DNA from 3 places in the Inediibacterium massiliense genome. Region 3 is predicted to be linked to each of the others. Evidence: riboswitches for the same ligand, from Rfam matches in the RefSeq annotation. Region 3 holds a riboswitch; each other region holds the start of a gene.

What was found. A riboswitch is a leader RNA that binds a small molecule or an ion and turns the genes downstream of it on or off. The one in region 3 is predicted to bind glycine.
Positions count from the first base shown of each region.
Region 1: linked by a shared signal. The riboswitch ahead of BN2409_RS07360 (ACT domain-containing protein) and the one ahead of BN2409_RS10950 (GrdX family protein) in region 3 are both predicted to bind glycine.
Region 2: linked by a shared signal. The riboswitch ahead of BN2409_RS01070 (alanine/glycine:cation symporter family protein) and the one ahead of BN2409_RS10950 (GrdX family protein) in region 3 are both predicted to bind glycine.

Region 1 covers NZ_LN876586.1:758,250-763,080, forward strand. Annotated here, with positions in the region: gene BN2409_RS07355 (DUF711 family protein) at 228-1,592, opposite strand; gene BN2409_RS07360 (ACT domain-containing protein) at 1,596-1,871, opposite strand; glycine riboswitch at 1,939-2,027, opposite strand; gene BN2409_RS16775 (CAP domain-containing protein) at 2,248-2,970, shown strand; gene BN2409_RS07370 (P-II family nitrogen regulator) at 3,028-3,423, opposite strand; gene BN2409_RS07375 (cation:proton antiporter) at 3,420-4,595, opposite strand; gene BN2409_RS07380 (Na+/H+ antiporter NhaC family protein) at 4,815-4,831, opposite strand, start outside.
Region 2 covers NZ_LN876583.1:149,470-154,300, reverse strand. Annotated here, with positions in the region: gene BN2409_RS01075 (DUF2156 domain-containing protein) at 1-122, opposite strand, end outside; gene BN2409_RS01070 (alanine/glycine:cation symporter family protein) at 218-1,594, opposite strand; glycine riboswitch at 1,736-1,812, opposite strand; glycine riboswitch at 1,816-1,893, opposite strand; gene BN2409_RS01060 (Fur family transcriptional regulator) at 2,008-2,442, opposite strand; gene BN2409_RS01055 (hypothetical protein) at 2,587-3,027, shown strand; gene BN2409_RS01050 (toxic anion resistance protein) at 3,043-4,203, shown strand; gene BN2409_RS01045 (hypothetical protein) at 4,214-4,831, shown strand, end outside.
Region 3 covers NZ_LN876587.1:511,752-516,582, reverse strand. Annotated here, with positions in the region: gene BN2409_RS10965 (glycine/sarcosine/betaine reductase component B subunit) at 1-590, opposite strand, end outside; gene trxA (thioredoxin TrxA) at 658-978, opposite strand; gene trxB (thioredoxin-disulfide reductase) at 995-1,939, opposite strand; gene BN2409_RS10950 (GrdX family protein) at 1,969-2,355, opposite strand; glycine riboswitch at 2,508-2,612, opposite strand; gene BN2409_RS10945 (DegV family protein) at 2,745-3,593, opposite strand; gene BN2409_RS10940 (Na/Pi cotransporter family protein) at 3,688-4,831, opposite strand, start outside.

The sequences.
Region 1 (4,831 bases), on a different contig from region 3:
TATGCTCAAACAGTGTAATGCTAATGATTTTCTCACTTATTCTATATTTTCACAAATTCTCAATAAATGTTCCTAATTTTTATGACTTTGCTAAAATATAGTTTGTCAGCAGACTGAGTACTTAGAAAGTACTTACTTATAGTATACAATATTTTTGAACAATTAAAAATATTTTTTCTTTCCAAAAAAATATTTAAATAAACAAAAAGAACAGGAAAACCTGTTCTTTAATTTTTAAAACTGTGTATAGGTGCAGGAATCCTTCCTCCACGATTTACAAAATCACAACTAGAGAATTTACTAACTGGCATAATAGGAGCGCTACCTAAAAGACCTCCAAAATGAACTTCATCACCTAATTTCTTTCCGTATACTGGGATCAGTCTTACAGCAGTTGTTTTTTGGTTAATCACACCAATAGCTGCTTCATCAGCAATAATACCGGATATGGTTTCCCAAGGAGTATCTCCAGGTATTGCAATCATATCCAGACCTACAGAGCATACACAAGTCATAGCCTCTAACTTTTCTAAATTTAATGAGCCTATATTTACTGCGTGAATCATCCCTTCATCTTCACTTACAGGAATAAATGCACCACTTAATCCACCTACACGTGATGATGCCATAATTCCACCTTTTTTTACTGCATCGTTGAGTAAAGCCAAAGCTGCTGTGGTTCCTGGAGCGCCACAGCTTTCGATACCTATTTCTTCTAAAATTCTACCTACACTATCTCCTACAGCAGGAGTCGGAGCAAGAGATAAATCTATAATCCCAAAAGGAACATTGAGCCTTTTAGATGCTTCGGCTCCTACTAATTGTCCCATTCTAGTAATTTTAAATGCAGTTTGTTTAATGGTTTCAGAAACCATATCAAAACTTTTCCCTTTTACTTTTTCTAGAGCTGCTTTGACTACACCAGGACCACTTACACCAATATTGATAATAGATTCTGCTTCGCCTACACCATGAAAAGCACCAGCCATAAAAGGATTATCTTCTACTGCATTTGCAAAGACTACAAGCTTTGCACAACCAATACTATCTTGATCTTTTGTAAGGAAAGCAGTTCTTTTGATAATTTGTCCCATATCTTTTACTGCATCCATATTGATGCCAGTTTTTGTGGAACCAATATTTACAGATGAGCAAACCATATCTGTAGAAGCTAAAGCTTCTGGAATAGAATTGATAAGAATTTGATCTCCCTTAGAATATCCTTTATGAACTAAAGCAGAGAAGCCTCCTATAAAATTTACACCTACGGCTTTAGCTGCATCATCTAATGTTTTTGCAAAAGCTACATAATCTGTATCTGTACTAGATTGAGCAATGAGGGAGATAGGTGTTACAGAAATTCTTTTATGAATGATGGGAACTCCATATTCTTTTTCTATTTCTTCTCCTACCTTTACTAGATTTTGTGCATAATTTGTAATTTTATCATACATTTTTATTCTTGATTTTTTACCATCTGTATCACAGCAATCTAATAAAGAAATACCCATAGTAATCGTTCGAATATCTAATTTTTCTTTTTCAATCATGTGGATGGTTTCTAGAATATGATTAGAATTCATATTGTTCATCTCCTATTGTGAAATTTTGTGCATAGCTTCAAATATTTCTTCATGTTGAATTTTGATAGAAACTCCTAAGTATTCACCTATATTACTTAGTTTTTGTTGGATAGCTTCAAAGCTACAATTGATTTTTTGAAGATCTACAATCATAATCATAGTAAAATAATCTTGTAAAATAGTTTGACTAATATCTAATACATTGATTTGATTTTCAGCCAAAGTACTTGTGACTTTAGAAATAATCCCGATTTTATCTTTCCCAATTACTGTAACTACTGCTTTCATTACAAATCATCTCCTTGTATAATTGAATATAAACAAAAAAAGACTATATAGATATAGTCTCTGGAGAGTTATATCCTCTGTCCTTTTACCTGAGAGATTCACCATACTATGGCTTTCCCCTTCGGTGCTCTTAAGAGTCTCTCCAGAGGTTCGTCCAATAGCGGTTGATCATCTTCCACTATCTTCATCCGACCCTATTTAATTATGTTAAGTATTGTAACATAAAAGAGAAGAGACAATCAAGTGTAAATTATAAAAGCATCATGCTTAATAAAAATAAATAGTGATATTGGAAATGTATTGAATTTATTGAATATATTGATGTTTTCTATTTTTAACAAAATCCGATATACTATAACAAAGGAGGAGTGATATAATGAAAAAAGTATTAATTAGTTCAGCTCTAGCCCTTCTATTGTCTGCAACAGCGATGCCTTTAGGTGCTGAAGCTGCTACACAGTATTGTACAACTACATCAGGAAATACAACATGGAGATATGTGCAAAAATATCAAACTAAATTAAATTGGTATAAAATGAATCATTATACAGTAAGAACATCTGATTCAAAGCAAGTGACTAATCCAAGTACACCGGTTCAAGAACAAAAAAGTGTTCAGACACCATCTAATACAACACAAACCACTCAAACCACTCAAACCACTCAAAATAACTCATCTACCCAAACCTCTCAAACAGACACACAGCAACGTGCATATGAAAAAGAAGTAGTAACACTTGTAAATATAGAAAGAGAAAAAAATGGATTGAAGCCATTAAAAGAAAATACAGAGCTTTCAAGAGTAGCGAGATTTAAATCGGATGATATGAAAGAACAAGGATATTTTTCGCATACTTCACCAATTTATGGTTCACCATTTGAAATGATGAAGAATTTTGGTATAAAATATTCTTATGCAGGAGAAAACATAGCCAAAGGACAAAGAACTCCTGAAGAAGTAGTAAAGGCATGGATGAATTCAGCTGGACATCGTCAAAATATTTTAAATGCAAACTATACAGAAATTGGTGTAGGGTATACAAAGGATGCTAATGGAACGGCTTATTGGACTCAAATGTTTATAAAGCCACAATTATAAGAAATACATAGCATGCATATGTATGCTGTATTTCAAAAAAAAACTGAGGATATTTCCTCAGTTTTCATCTTTTTTGATTTCGTTTATTTCAACTCCAGTATGTTTAGAACCATAGCATTCAAGCACAGGTAAAACAAACATAAAGCCTACTCCTGGTTTATGAATATGATCTAATTCTTTATTGATCATATCTACAGCTTTTCTTAATTTTTCTTCTTCTCGAATGACACTAATAATTAATTTATTATAAGGTTTATTTCCATCTACGAGTTTTCGAATACTAGAGAATATGGGAATATCTACATCATGTTCTAGAAGTACTTTGCCCATTCCTACACTATCAATAGTAGTAGCCCCGACGCCTATTTCGTAAAATATATTATGAATATCATCGAGTTTGTGTATTTCGTTTAAGATTAAAAATAAAGCATACATACAAATTTCTCCTTTCATGATAAATGAGCTTCTTTAGCTTTTATTATAGCACTTTTAGTAGCTAATGGACCTATTATTTCTGTAATAATTGTAGTGGATAATAAAATAGTGATGACTAAAGAACCTAATTCTGTTCCTGGGAATTCTCTGCTTACTACAATTGCAAGTCCTACAGCAACCCCTACTTGAGATAACAATCCTAAGCCTATATATTTTTTAACAACTGTTGGAGCATTAGAAAGAATTCCTCCTAAAGAAGCACCTAATATTTTGCCTAGGATTCTAAATATTAAATAGGCAACCCCTAAGACTCCAATTTGAGGAAGTAATGAAATATCAAGTCGTGATCCTGCTAATGTAAAAAAAGCTGCAATAATGGGGGGAGAGAAGCTTTCGATACTTGAAAATACTCTTCTGGAATGTGTAGATATATTCACTACAATAATACCTAAAGACATGGCACAAAGCAAAGGAGAAAGATTAAACTTCAAAGCAATACCTACTAATAAAATAATTGTTCCAACGATAAAAGGAAGTAACTCTGTATCCTTTTTAGATATTTTAATAAGATAAGTTAAAACAATTCCTAATATCATTCCTACTACAATAGATAAAACAATTTCCATGATAGGGTGTAAAAGGATCTTGTCAATAGTGACAGCTTCATGATTGATAAATACTTTTGCAATAGAGGAAGCAATTGCATAAATCATAAGGCAGATTGCATCATCTACGGCTACAACTCCTAATAAGGTACTTGTAAGAGAACCCTTTGCATTATATTCTCTTAACACCATAACTGTTGCTGCAGGAGCAGTAGCAGAAGATACAGCACCTAAAATTAAAGCAGTAGAAATATTTTTAGTAAAAAGATAAGTAATACCTGTAACAAATAGGAAAGCACCAAAAGCTTCAAAAAAAGCAATGACAAAAATAGGTTTTCCAAGTTTCTTCATAACAGAAAATTCAAGCTCACTTCCAATATTAAAAGCAATGATTCCTAATGCAAAATCACTTAAAAAAGATAATTTTTCAATCATAGAAGCGTTTACTAGATTAAATCCTGACTTACCTAATAATAAGCCTGCAATAATATATCCAGCAACAGCTGGGACTTTTAATTTGTTCATCAATTTTCCAAAAAGAATACCTACAATAAGTGCGATTCCTAAACTTATAAATGGATTCATTGATATACACCTCACTTTTTATGGAATATGAATAAAATGCCTAACTTATATCATATTCTTTTTTAAAATATAAGTAAAAGCTTATTTATTGGTATGATATATTATAGATTAGGATTATATCTTCTAAAGAGAATTTATATGAGATGTATACAAAATAACTATAGATTCCTTTGCATTACTCTCAATATGAAAAAAGCACCCATTAAAGGGTGCTTTATATTAAGCATTTTTTCTTA
Region 2 (4,831 bases), on a different contig from region 3:
TCATTTAATTGTCTCCACATGAAAAGGCTTGTAAAACTAAGTCCAGAGGTTTCATATGGATAACTAAAAACATATTTTTCAAATAAATCTTTGTCTTTTAATGTAATGTCATGTTGAAACATAAAGCATCTCCTTCATTATTTTTTGCATCTTTACTTTGTATACCCAAAAAAATATATTTTACTCTATAAAAAAAGAATGTACAAATGTACATTCTCTAAGCTGCTTTTTTATTTTGTAAAGAATTTTTTTCTTGCTTCATTTGTTCAAAGAATACTTTTGTTTCAGTTACGATGATTCCACTTAATCCAATCAAACCAATTAAGTTTGGAATAGCCATCAAACCATTTACAATATCTGCTAAGATCCAAATCATATCTAATTTTAAGAAAGCTCCACTAGCTACAAGAAGAATATATATAATTTTAAAAGGTTTGATTCCTTTTATTCCAAATAAATATTCAGTACATCTTTCGCCATAATAATTCCAACCTAATATAGTAGTAAAAGCAAAGAACATAAGTCCTATTGTAACAATATATTGACCAAGTCCTGGAAGAGCTTCACTAAATGCCAAATTGGTCATGGCAGCTCCTTCAACATCAGAACACCAAGCACCTGTTAAAACAAGAACCAAACCTGTCATAGTACATACTACAATGGTATCAAAGAATGTTCCTGTCATAGATATAAGACCTTGACGAACACAAGACTTTGTTTTTGCAGCTGCAGATGCAATAGGTGCACTTCCAAGACCAGATTCATTAGAAAATACCCCTCTGGCTACTCCATTACGAAGAGCAAACATTACAGTAGCTCCTAAAAATCCTCCTGTTGCTGCAGTAGGAGTAAATGCGCTTTTTAAAACGAGTCCTATAGTTTGAGGAACTAAATCAATATTTAAAATAAGAATAATTAAAGAACCAATAATATAAAATACAGCCATAAATGGAACGATTAATTCTGATACTTTTGCAATACTTTTGATTCCTCCTAAAGTAACCAAAGCTACTAGAAGAGTAAGAATCACAGATGAAACAATAATTGGCATATTTAAAGTGAGTTTTGCAGCATTTGTAATGGCATTTACTTGTGGAAAGGTACCGATTCCAAAGAATGCTACTCCAATTCCAAATAATGCAAACATTTTAGCTAATAATTTATTTCCAAGACCTCTTTCAATATAGTACATAGGTCCACCAGACATTTGACCGTTTTTATCTACAACTCTGTATTTTACAGCTAAAAGTCCTTCTGCATACTTTGTTGCCATACCAAAGAAAGCCGCAATCCACATCCAAAATAATGAACCAGGACCACCTGCTTTAATAGCAGTTGCTACACCTACAATATTACCTGTACCAATAGTTGCGGCAAGTGCTGTACACAAAGCAGCAAAGCTAGATACATCACCTTCACCAGTATGATCATCATCTTTTGAAAATAAATATTTTAGAGCAAGGGGTAATTTAAAGACTTGTAACAGTCCTAAACGAATAGTTAGATAAATACCAGTTCCTACTAAAAGAATGAGTAGGGGAGGTCCCCATACAAATGCATCGATTTGATTTAAAAGATAAGTTAATTTTTCCATTATTTTTCCTCCTTTTGTTTTAAACTTAAAAACGATAAAGGAAGACTTTTACTATAATTTATACAAAAATGCATAAATTATAAATAAAAGCCAAATCCTATGTGATTTGGCCTCTAGAACATGATGATATAAATCATGATACTCTGTCCTTTTACCTGAGAGATTCACCATATAACTATGGCTTGCTCCTTCGGTGCTCATACTGAGTCTCTCCAGAGGCTCGTCCGATAACGGTCCTTTTACCTGAAAGCTTAACCCCTTCGGTGGATGCATTCGCATCTCTCTCCCATTATCATCATCCGAAAATATTAAGTTAATAAAGTTAAATAGTCATGACTGCTTGATAAAATGATAGCACTTCATATAAAAAATAGCAATAGCTTGTTTAAAGTTTAAATATTCAGAAAATAGACTTATTCCTTATTTTTTTTTGTGCAATTAGAGCAGTATCCATAAAGTTCAAATTTATGTTCTGTCAATGTAAAATCTTTATCTTCTAGAGATTCAATGATTTGTTTGAGTGGACAAAAATGAATAGGTTGAGTTTTTCCGCAACTTTTACAAATGACATGGTGGTGATGATCATCATGTAAAATAAGTTCATATTGAGAAGGCTTGTTTTCTATATTGATTTTGTGAATCATATTTATTTTTTCAAGAATTTCTAAGTTTCTATAAACAGTAGAAAAATTGATTTGAGGAAGATCTTTTTTGACTTTTATATAAATTTCTTCTGCTGTTAGAAATTGTTGTTCATGTTGGATTAAAATTTCTAATATTGCTTTTCTTTGGTAAGTTAGTTTATATCCCTTCTCTTTTAATTTTTTTTCTATTTCATTGCTGATCAATGGTCTCACTCCCAAATATCATATTAGTTCTATTGTATAATATATAGAAAGATCCTTCAATAAATAAGATGAATAGACCTTTGCCAGTTTTGCAGGATTTGATATAATATAGTAGAAAATTCTTTCAATTTCAAAAAGGATGTGGTGAAAATATTTCATCTATTCAAAAGAAAAAACCAAGACAATCATATAAAAAATAATAATGATAACCATAATAGCATAGATGAGGCAAAAGAAGCATTAGAGAATATAGAAAATATTTTATATCAAGAAAAAGATAAACAAATTTTTGTAAGTTTGTATTCTTTTGTATCATACTATACGTTTGTTATAGAATTTTATAAAGAAAATGAAGAAGAAATCATGTCTGTACAAGAGCTTTTATTTTTTAAATACATTCCTATGATTACTGAGATTGTAACAGCTTATGAGGAAGATAAAACATTAAAAAAAGAACTGATTCATACGATTGAAAAGATGAATCAAAAACTTTATGAAACTATCAATAATATAAAAGAACAAAAAAAAATAAATTTAAAGATCGATTTAAAGACCATACGAGATTTGATTCAATCAGACTTTTAAATGGAGGAGATTAAAATGAGCTTTGAGGATCTATTGAATGAAGCAGAACAAAAGAACGTGACAGAAATTCAAAGACAAGAAAATAAAGAATTAGCTTTAGAAAAAAAACGAGATAGTTCTATGGATTTGAATAAATTTAATGAAGTGGAATTAGAAAGAGTAAAGGATTTAAAAAGAGAAATAACAATGGAAGAGACAAACAGTATAGGAAACTTTGGAATGGAAATACAAGGAAACATTGCAAAGTTTGCAGATGGTATATTAGAAGGGGTGAAAACAAAAGATACAGGACATATTGGAAGTGATCTTACATCTCTGTTAACTACTATTAAGCAAATCGATATAGAAAAGTTTCAAGAAAAAAAATCTATTATGAGTAATATTCCTTTTTTCGGAAAACTTAGAAATAGTATAGAAAAAGCCAAAATTCAGGTGGAAAATGTGACCCAAACAGTAGATAAAATTGTAATATCTTTAGATACAGCAAGGAAAGAACTCATAAGAGATGTAAATGTATTAGATATTTTATATGAAAAAAATATGGAATATCTTCATCAATTGGAATTATACATTGCAGCAGGAGAATTAAAGTATAAAGAATTAAAGGACAATACTTTAGTAAATTTAAAAGAACAGGCCCAAAAGACTCAAGATATGTTAGATATACAAAGATACAATGACTTTGTACAACTACTGAGTGAAGTAGAAAAAAGAATTCACGATTTAAAATTGAGTAGAGAAATTTCTATTCAAACTCTTCCACAAATTAGACTTATGCAAAGCAATGACAAAATACTAGCAAGTAAAATTCAAGCAAGTATTCTAACAACCATTCCTATTTGGAAAAACCAAATTGCTCTGGCTATTTCATTAAATAAGCAAAAATCAGCTTTAGAAATTCAAAAGAAGGTTTCAGATACGACTGAAAATATGTTAAAGCAAAATGCAGAGCTTTTAAAAGTAAATACCATAGAAATTGCAAAAGAAAGTGAAAGAGGAGTGATCAGTATAGAGACATTAAAAGAAACCCATCAAAAGCTACTTGAAACTATTGAAGGGTCTATGAAAATTTATGAAGAAGGAAAGATGAAGAGAGCAAATATAGAAAAAGAATTAACAGAGCTTGAAAATATACAGAAACAAAAGCTTTTAGAGTATAAAAGTCAATATAAATAAGGGGATTAAAATGAATAAACAAGAATGTATAGAGTGGATCAAATCTTATTTTGAGATAGAAAGCTTAATCAGCAGTTTAAAAAATCCTGATTTTCATATGAAAAGTCATATTTTCTATTTTAGGGATATATTCCATTCTATTGATGAACTGAAAATTTTAAGAATCTACTCTAAAAATAAAAAAGACAATATTGTATTAGAGGTGCATCATATTTCAGACCATTTGGAAGGATTGTTTAATGGGTATTTTAGGGTGGAGCCTATTACAGATTCTGCAAAGAAAATTTTTAAAAATATGAGTAGAGTTTGTACAGATTTGGAATATTTTTTCTACCATGCCTATCATCATAGCGAAATATTGAAAAAATATATTGTTTCGGGAGATATAGAGTATATTATAGAAGAAGATCATGACGAGAAACATTTTGAAATGGTAAGGAAAAATACTTATTTAGAATTATCACAATATGAACAAAAACAAATGAATCAAATGATTCTTAGTAGAGAGAAATTAAAGAAATATATCACTCATTTTATACATTGGAATAAAAAATGTTCAGAAGAAGTAAAAATATTTTTAGTAAATTTATGGACAACTTTTTATAAAGATTGTATTTGTCCTATAAAT
Region 3 (4,831 bases):
ACTTTAGGTAGATTAGGATATTCCTTGATACTTTCTAATAATGGTTTTGTTTCATAAATTTCTATTTCATTAGGTTCTACTTCTTTTCCTGCCTTTCCTATTAATGAAGCTACTTTTAATCCTGCCATTCTTACAGCAGCTTCATATTCATGTTGTTTGAGTTCATCGATAGGTTCAATCACTAAACAAATATTGTTAAGCTTTGAAAACGGAGTATACTCTGCACCAGGGCCACTCATATCAATAATACCTTCCTGAAAACCTACAATCTTACCGCAGGTAACTACTGCAGCTCCCTTTAATACATGTGTGCGGCCACCACCTACTGTAGTCACTTTACTTACAATACCAGGAAATATCCCTCCTTCTCCTGAAACCTTCACTCTAGGTTCAATAACATCTTTTACAGGAGTAATCCTAGTTTCTTCCCCTGGTTTTGCCAGCTCTACCTCTACATGTTTGATGTGATCATCTTCCATCACAAGACTAATGACCTCATCCTTATTCACATATAGGGTCTCATTTTCCACTTTGGTAGTACTTCCAAACTGGACATCTGAAATATTAATTTTTCCTAACTCTAGGCGCACATCATTCACCTCCCTTTATATTTTAACCTGCAATAGGGGAAGTAATTCCCCTATTACAAGTTATTGTCTAATCTACATATTTTTGAAGCATAGAAAGAATATTTGCTTTTGTTGCATCTTCTTTGGTTACTTCATCTACCTTTTCTCCATTTTTATATAAAGCAATAGTAGGAAGTCCTAGTACCTTTTGAGATATAGCCAATCTTCTAGCTTTTGTAGTATTCAACTTTGTAAATTTTACTTTTTCCTCGTATTCCTTAGCAAGCTCCTCAACATCAGGCATTAATGCTTTACAAGGTTCACATCCATCACTCCAATAATCTACTAAAACATAGCCCTTAGCTTCTAATACCTCCCCTTGAAAAGTTTCTTTGTCTACAGATAACATAATCCCGCCTCCCTTATTATTCAAAATGACTTTCTATGTATTTCTCTGCATTTACAGCTGCTAGTGCTCCATCAGCTGTTGCAGTGACTACCTGTCTTAATGATTTTTCTCTAATATCCCCTGCTGCAAAGACACCTGCTATATTTGTCTTCATTTCTACATCTGTAATAATATAGCCTGCCTCATTCATTTGTATCTTATCCTTATATACTTCACTTAATGGTTGATATCCTACAAAAGGAAATATTCCAAAAGTACCATCTTCTTCATTGGCATGATATTGTGTTACTTCCCCAGTTTTTTTGTTTTTAAACACTACAGATTCTACAATTCCATCTCCTTTGATTTCCTCAATACCTGTATCCCACATAAATTCAATTTTAGAATTTTTAAATGCTTTTTCTTGAATAGATTTTGCAGCCCTTAACTCATCTCTTCTATGTACAATCGTTACTTTTCGTGCAAATTTAGTAAGATAAAGAGCTTCCTCCACAGCAGAATCTCCTCCTCCTACTACAAATACTTCAAGATCTGTAAAAAAGTCAGCATCACAAGTTGCACAATAAGATACGCCTTTTCCAGTTAATTCTTTTTCTCCAGGGCATCCAATCAATTTAGGCTTTGCTCCACTAGCTATAATGACAGCTTTAGCATGATATTCTCCTAGTTCTCCTTTAATTACTTTAATCTTTTGTGTAAAATCTACATCTATTACTGTATCCTTTTTTCTCTCTACTCCAAATTCTTCTGCTTGTTCAACCATTCTAGCAACCAAACTAGGTCCTGTAGCATCTTTTATAGACCCTGGGTAATTAGCCACCTCATTGGTGGTAACAATTTGCCCACCTACTCTTTCTTTTTCTAGTATTAATGTTTTCATTTTTGCTCTTGCTGCATAAAGCCCAGCTGAAAGGCCAGCAGGCCCTGCTCCAATAATTATTACATCGTATAAGTTTTCCATTTTATTACCTCCTTCATATTGAAATTTTACTAAAATTGCTTCATACTTTCAATTGCACTTTGAATCAAACAATAATCGATCAGTTGAAAGTCCTTTAAAATTTTTTTTGTCCAACAAGGAGTTTTTTTTGTCCTTAAAAATTTTTGAACCGTTTGAATACTTTCTTCTATTATTTTTATAGAATCTATATCTACTTCTCCCTTCTCTTTGGTTATTGCAATAGATTTGTAAGGTGTTTCATTAGGTTTTACACTTCCAGATAAAGGATGTGTCAAAAGTTTATATCCTTTATGAATCTTATCTCTCGCCAATAAAAGTACTGAAAGATAAGGGACATCCTCTAAATAGATTATATCCGTTTTTCCTTGATTTCCTTCAAAAACTTTAGGATTATTTGTGATAATGGTTTCTTTCATCTTTTCACCTCATTTTAGGAAAAGGTTTCTTCATTTATACAAAAAAGACACATGACAAATATAGAATTGCCATATGTCTCTGTCTTTAACTTAACAGTCTCTCCTTAATTGAAATCATACTCCTTTGATGCTTTATAAGCTTTCCAGAGTTCCGTCCAAATACGGTCCTTTAGCCTGAGAATTTCACAAAAAGATAGGCAATATCTTTCGCTTGTCCCTTCGGCGATCCTTTATGGATTCTCTCCCGCATTTTTCACCCAGAATTAAGAATTTTTATTTAATTTTTTTTATTATTAATTATCTTTATAATCATTATATTATAAAATCATTACTATTGACAATATGTTTTTAACATTTTTTTCATATTATTACTTTTATATGATTTTGATTTATTCATTTTTTATATATAAAATAGCTAATAAACCTGGTCCTGTATAAGTTCCTATGGTACATCCTATTTCCATTTCTATCATATTTTTAGGCTCAAATACTTTTATGATTTCTTCCTTTAATTTTTTAAAATTTTCTTTATTTCCTCCATGAGCTACACAAATATAATCAGATCCCTTCTTAAGACCTCTTTCTTGTGCAAGCTCTATCATTCTTGGAATAATTTTTTTGCTTCCTCTTACTTTATCAAAAGGTTCTACTTTTCCATCTTCTATAGTTAATATAGGCTTTACATTTAAAATTTTTCCTATAGTAGCCTTTGTAGGACTCAGCCTTCCTCCTTTTTGTAAATAATCTAATGTATCTACAGAAAAGATATGATCTACCTTCTCTTTCATTTCTTCTACCCTGTTAACAATTTCTTCTTTTGATTTTCCTTCCTTGGCCATTTTAGCCGCTTCTACTACAATCATTCCACATCCATAACATAAAGCTAAAGTATCAATAATGGTGATATCTTCGCTTCCTATTTCATTTTTAGCCATAATAGATGATTCATGGGTACCACTTACTCCAGAAGAACCATTAATTAAAATGATTTGGTATCCTTCTTCTAAAATAGCCTTCATCTCTTTTATAAAAATAATTGGAGAGATTTGAGAACTTTGTGAAACTTCTCCAGTATCTTTTAGTCTTTGAAAAAATTCTTCTCCATGTAAATCTACACCATCTTTAAATTCTTCCTCTCCAAATCTTATACAAAGTGGTAGTATTGTAATATCGTATTCTTTTGCTAATTCTTTTGGCACATCTGCTAGACTCGTAGTCATAATTTTTATAGGTTTCACGTTAATCTCCTCCCCTAGTACATTGTTTTCTTCTTCTATTTTATTATTTATGTAGAAATTTTACAACAAAATAGACTTCTTTATATAAAGAAGTCTATCTTTTATCTACTGAATCAATAACTGAAAAAGCAATTTTTGCTGCATGATCTCCTATTCTTTCTAAATTACTAATAATATCTAAAAATATAATTCCTGCACTTGGTGCACATTGTTGCTTATTTAATCTTGCAATATGATTTGCTCTCAAGAATTTTTCCATATGATCAATTTCTCCTTCTCTTTCTACAACTCTTCTTGCAAGATTTACATCTCCTATTCTTAATGCTAGTATTGCTTGCTCATAAGACTTAATTACTCGATCATGCATATCTTTTAAATCTTTAAAAGCTTTTTCACTAAACATTAACCTATTGTCTGAACTAAATATAGCAAGTTCTGCTAAATTTTCTGCATGGTCTCCTACTCTTTCAATATCATTAATGGTATTAAAAAGACCATCTATCAATTCATGTTGCTTTCCAGACAAAGGAGTGTTAGATAGCTTTACTAAATATTCAGCAATTTGTCTTTCCATTCTATTGATTATTTTTTCTGTTGCAAAAGTTTTATCTGCTAACTTTTCACTTTGTGCAAAGAAAGCTTCCATAGAAGTTTTATAACTTTCTAACACTAAATCTCCCATATTTAAAATTTCTTTAATCACCTGCACAATAGCAATAGATGGAGTTTCTAACATTCTATCATCTAAATGGCTTACACCTATTTGATCTCTTTGCTCTGCTGCATTTACAGGAATCACCTTATTTGCTAATTTCACTAATAACGGTGCAAATGGAAGCAATAAAAAAGTATTCATAATATTAAATAATGTATGAGCATTTGCCAATTGTCTTGCTGCATCTGTTGGAGAAAATTTCTGTACAACAACTACTGTTACATTCTTAAAAAGTAACATAAAAAGAATCGTTCCAACTACATTAAAAGTAAAATGAATAAATGCAGCTCTTTTCGCTGTACGATTTGCCCCAATACTAGATAACATGGCTGTCACGCAAGTTCCTATATTGGTTCCAAATATAATTGGCAAAGAAGCCTCTATAGGAAGAAGTCCTTCACTCGCCAAAGCAATTAAAACTCCTGTAGTAGCACTACTACTTTGCACAACTGCAGTAATAAAAAATCCTGTAAATATGGCCATTAAAGAATCTGTAAAAGTACCACTGCCAAAGCTTAATAAC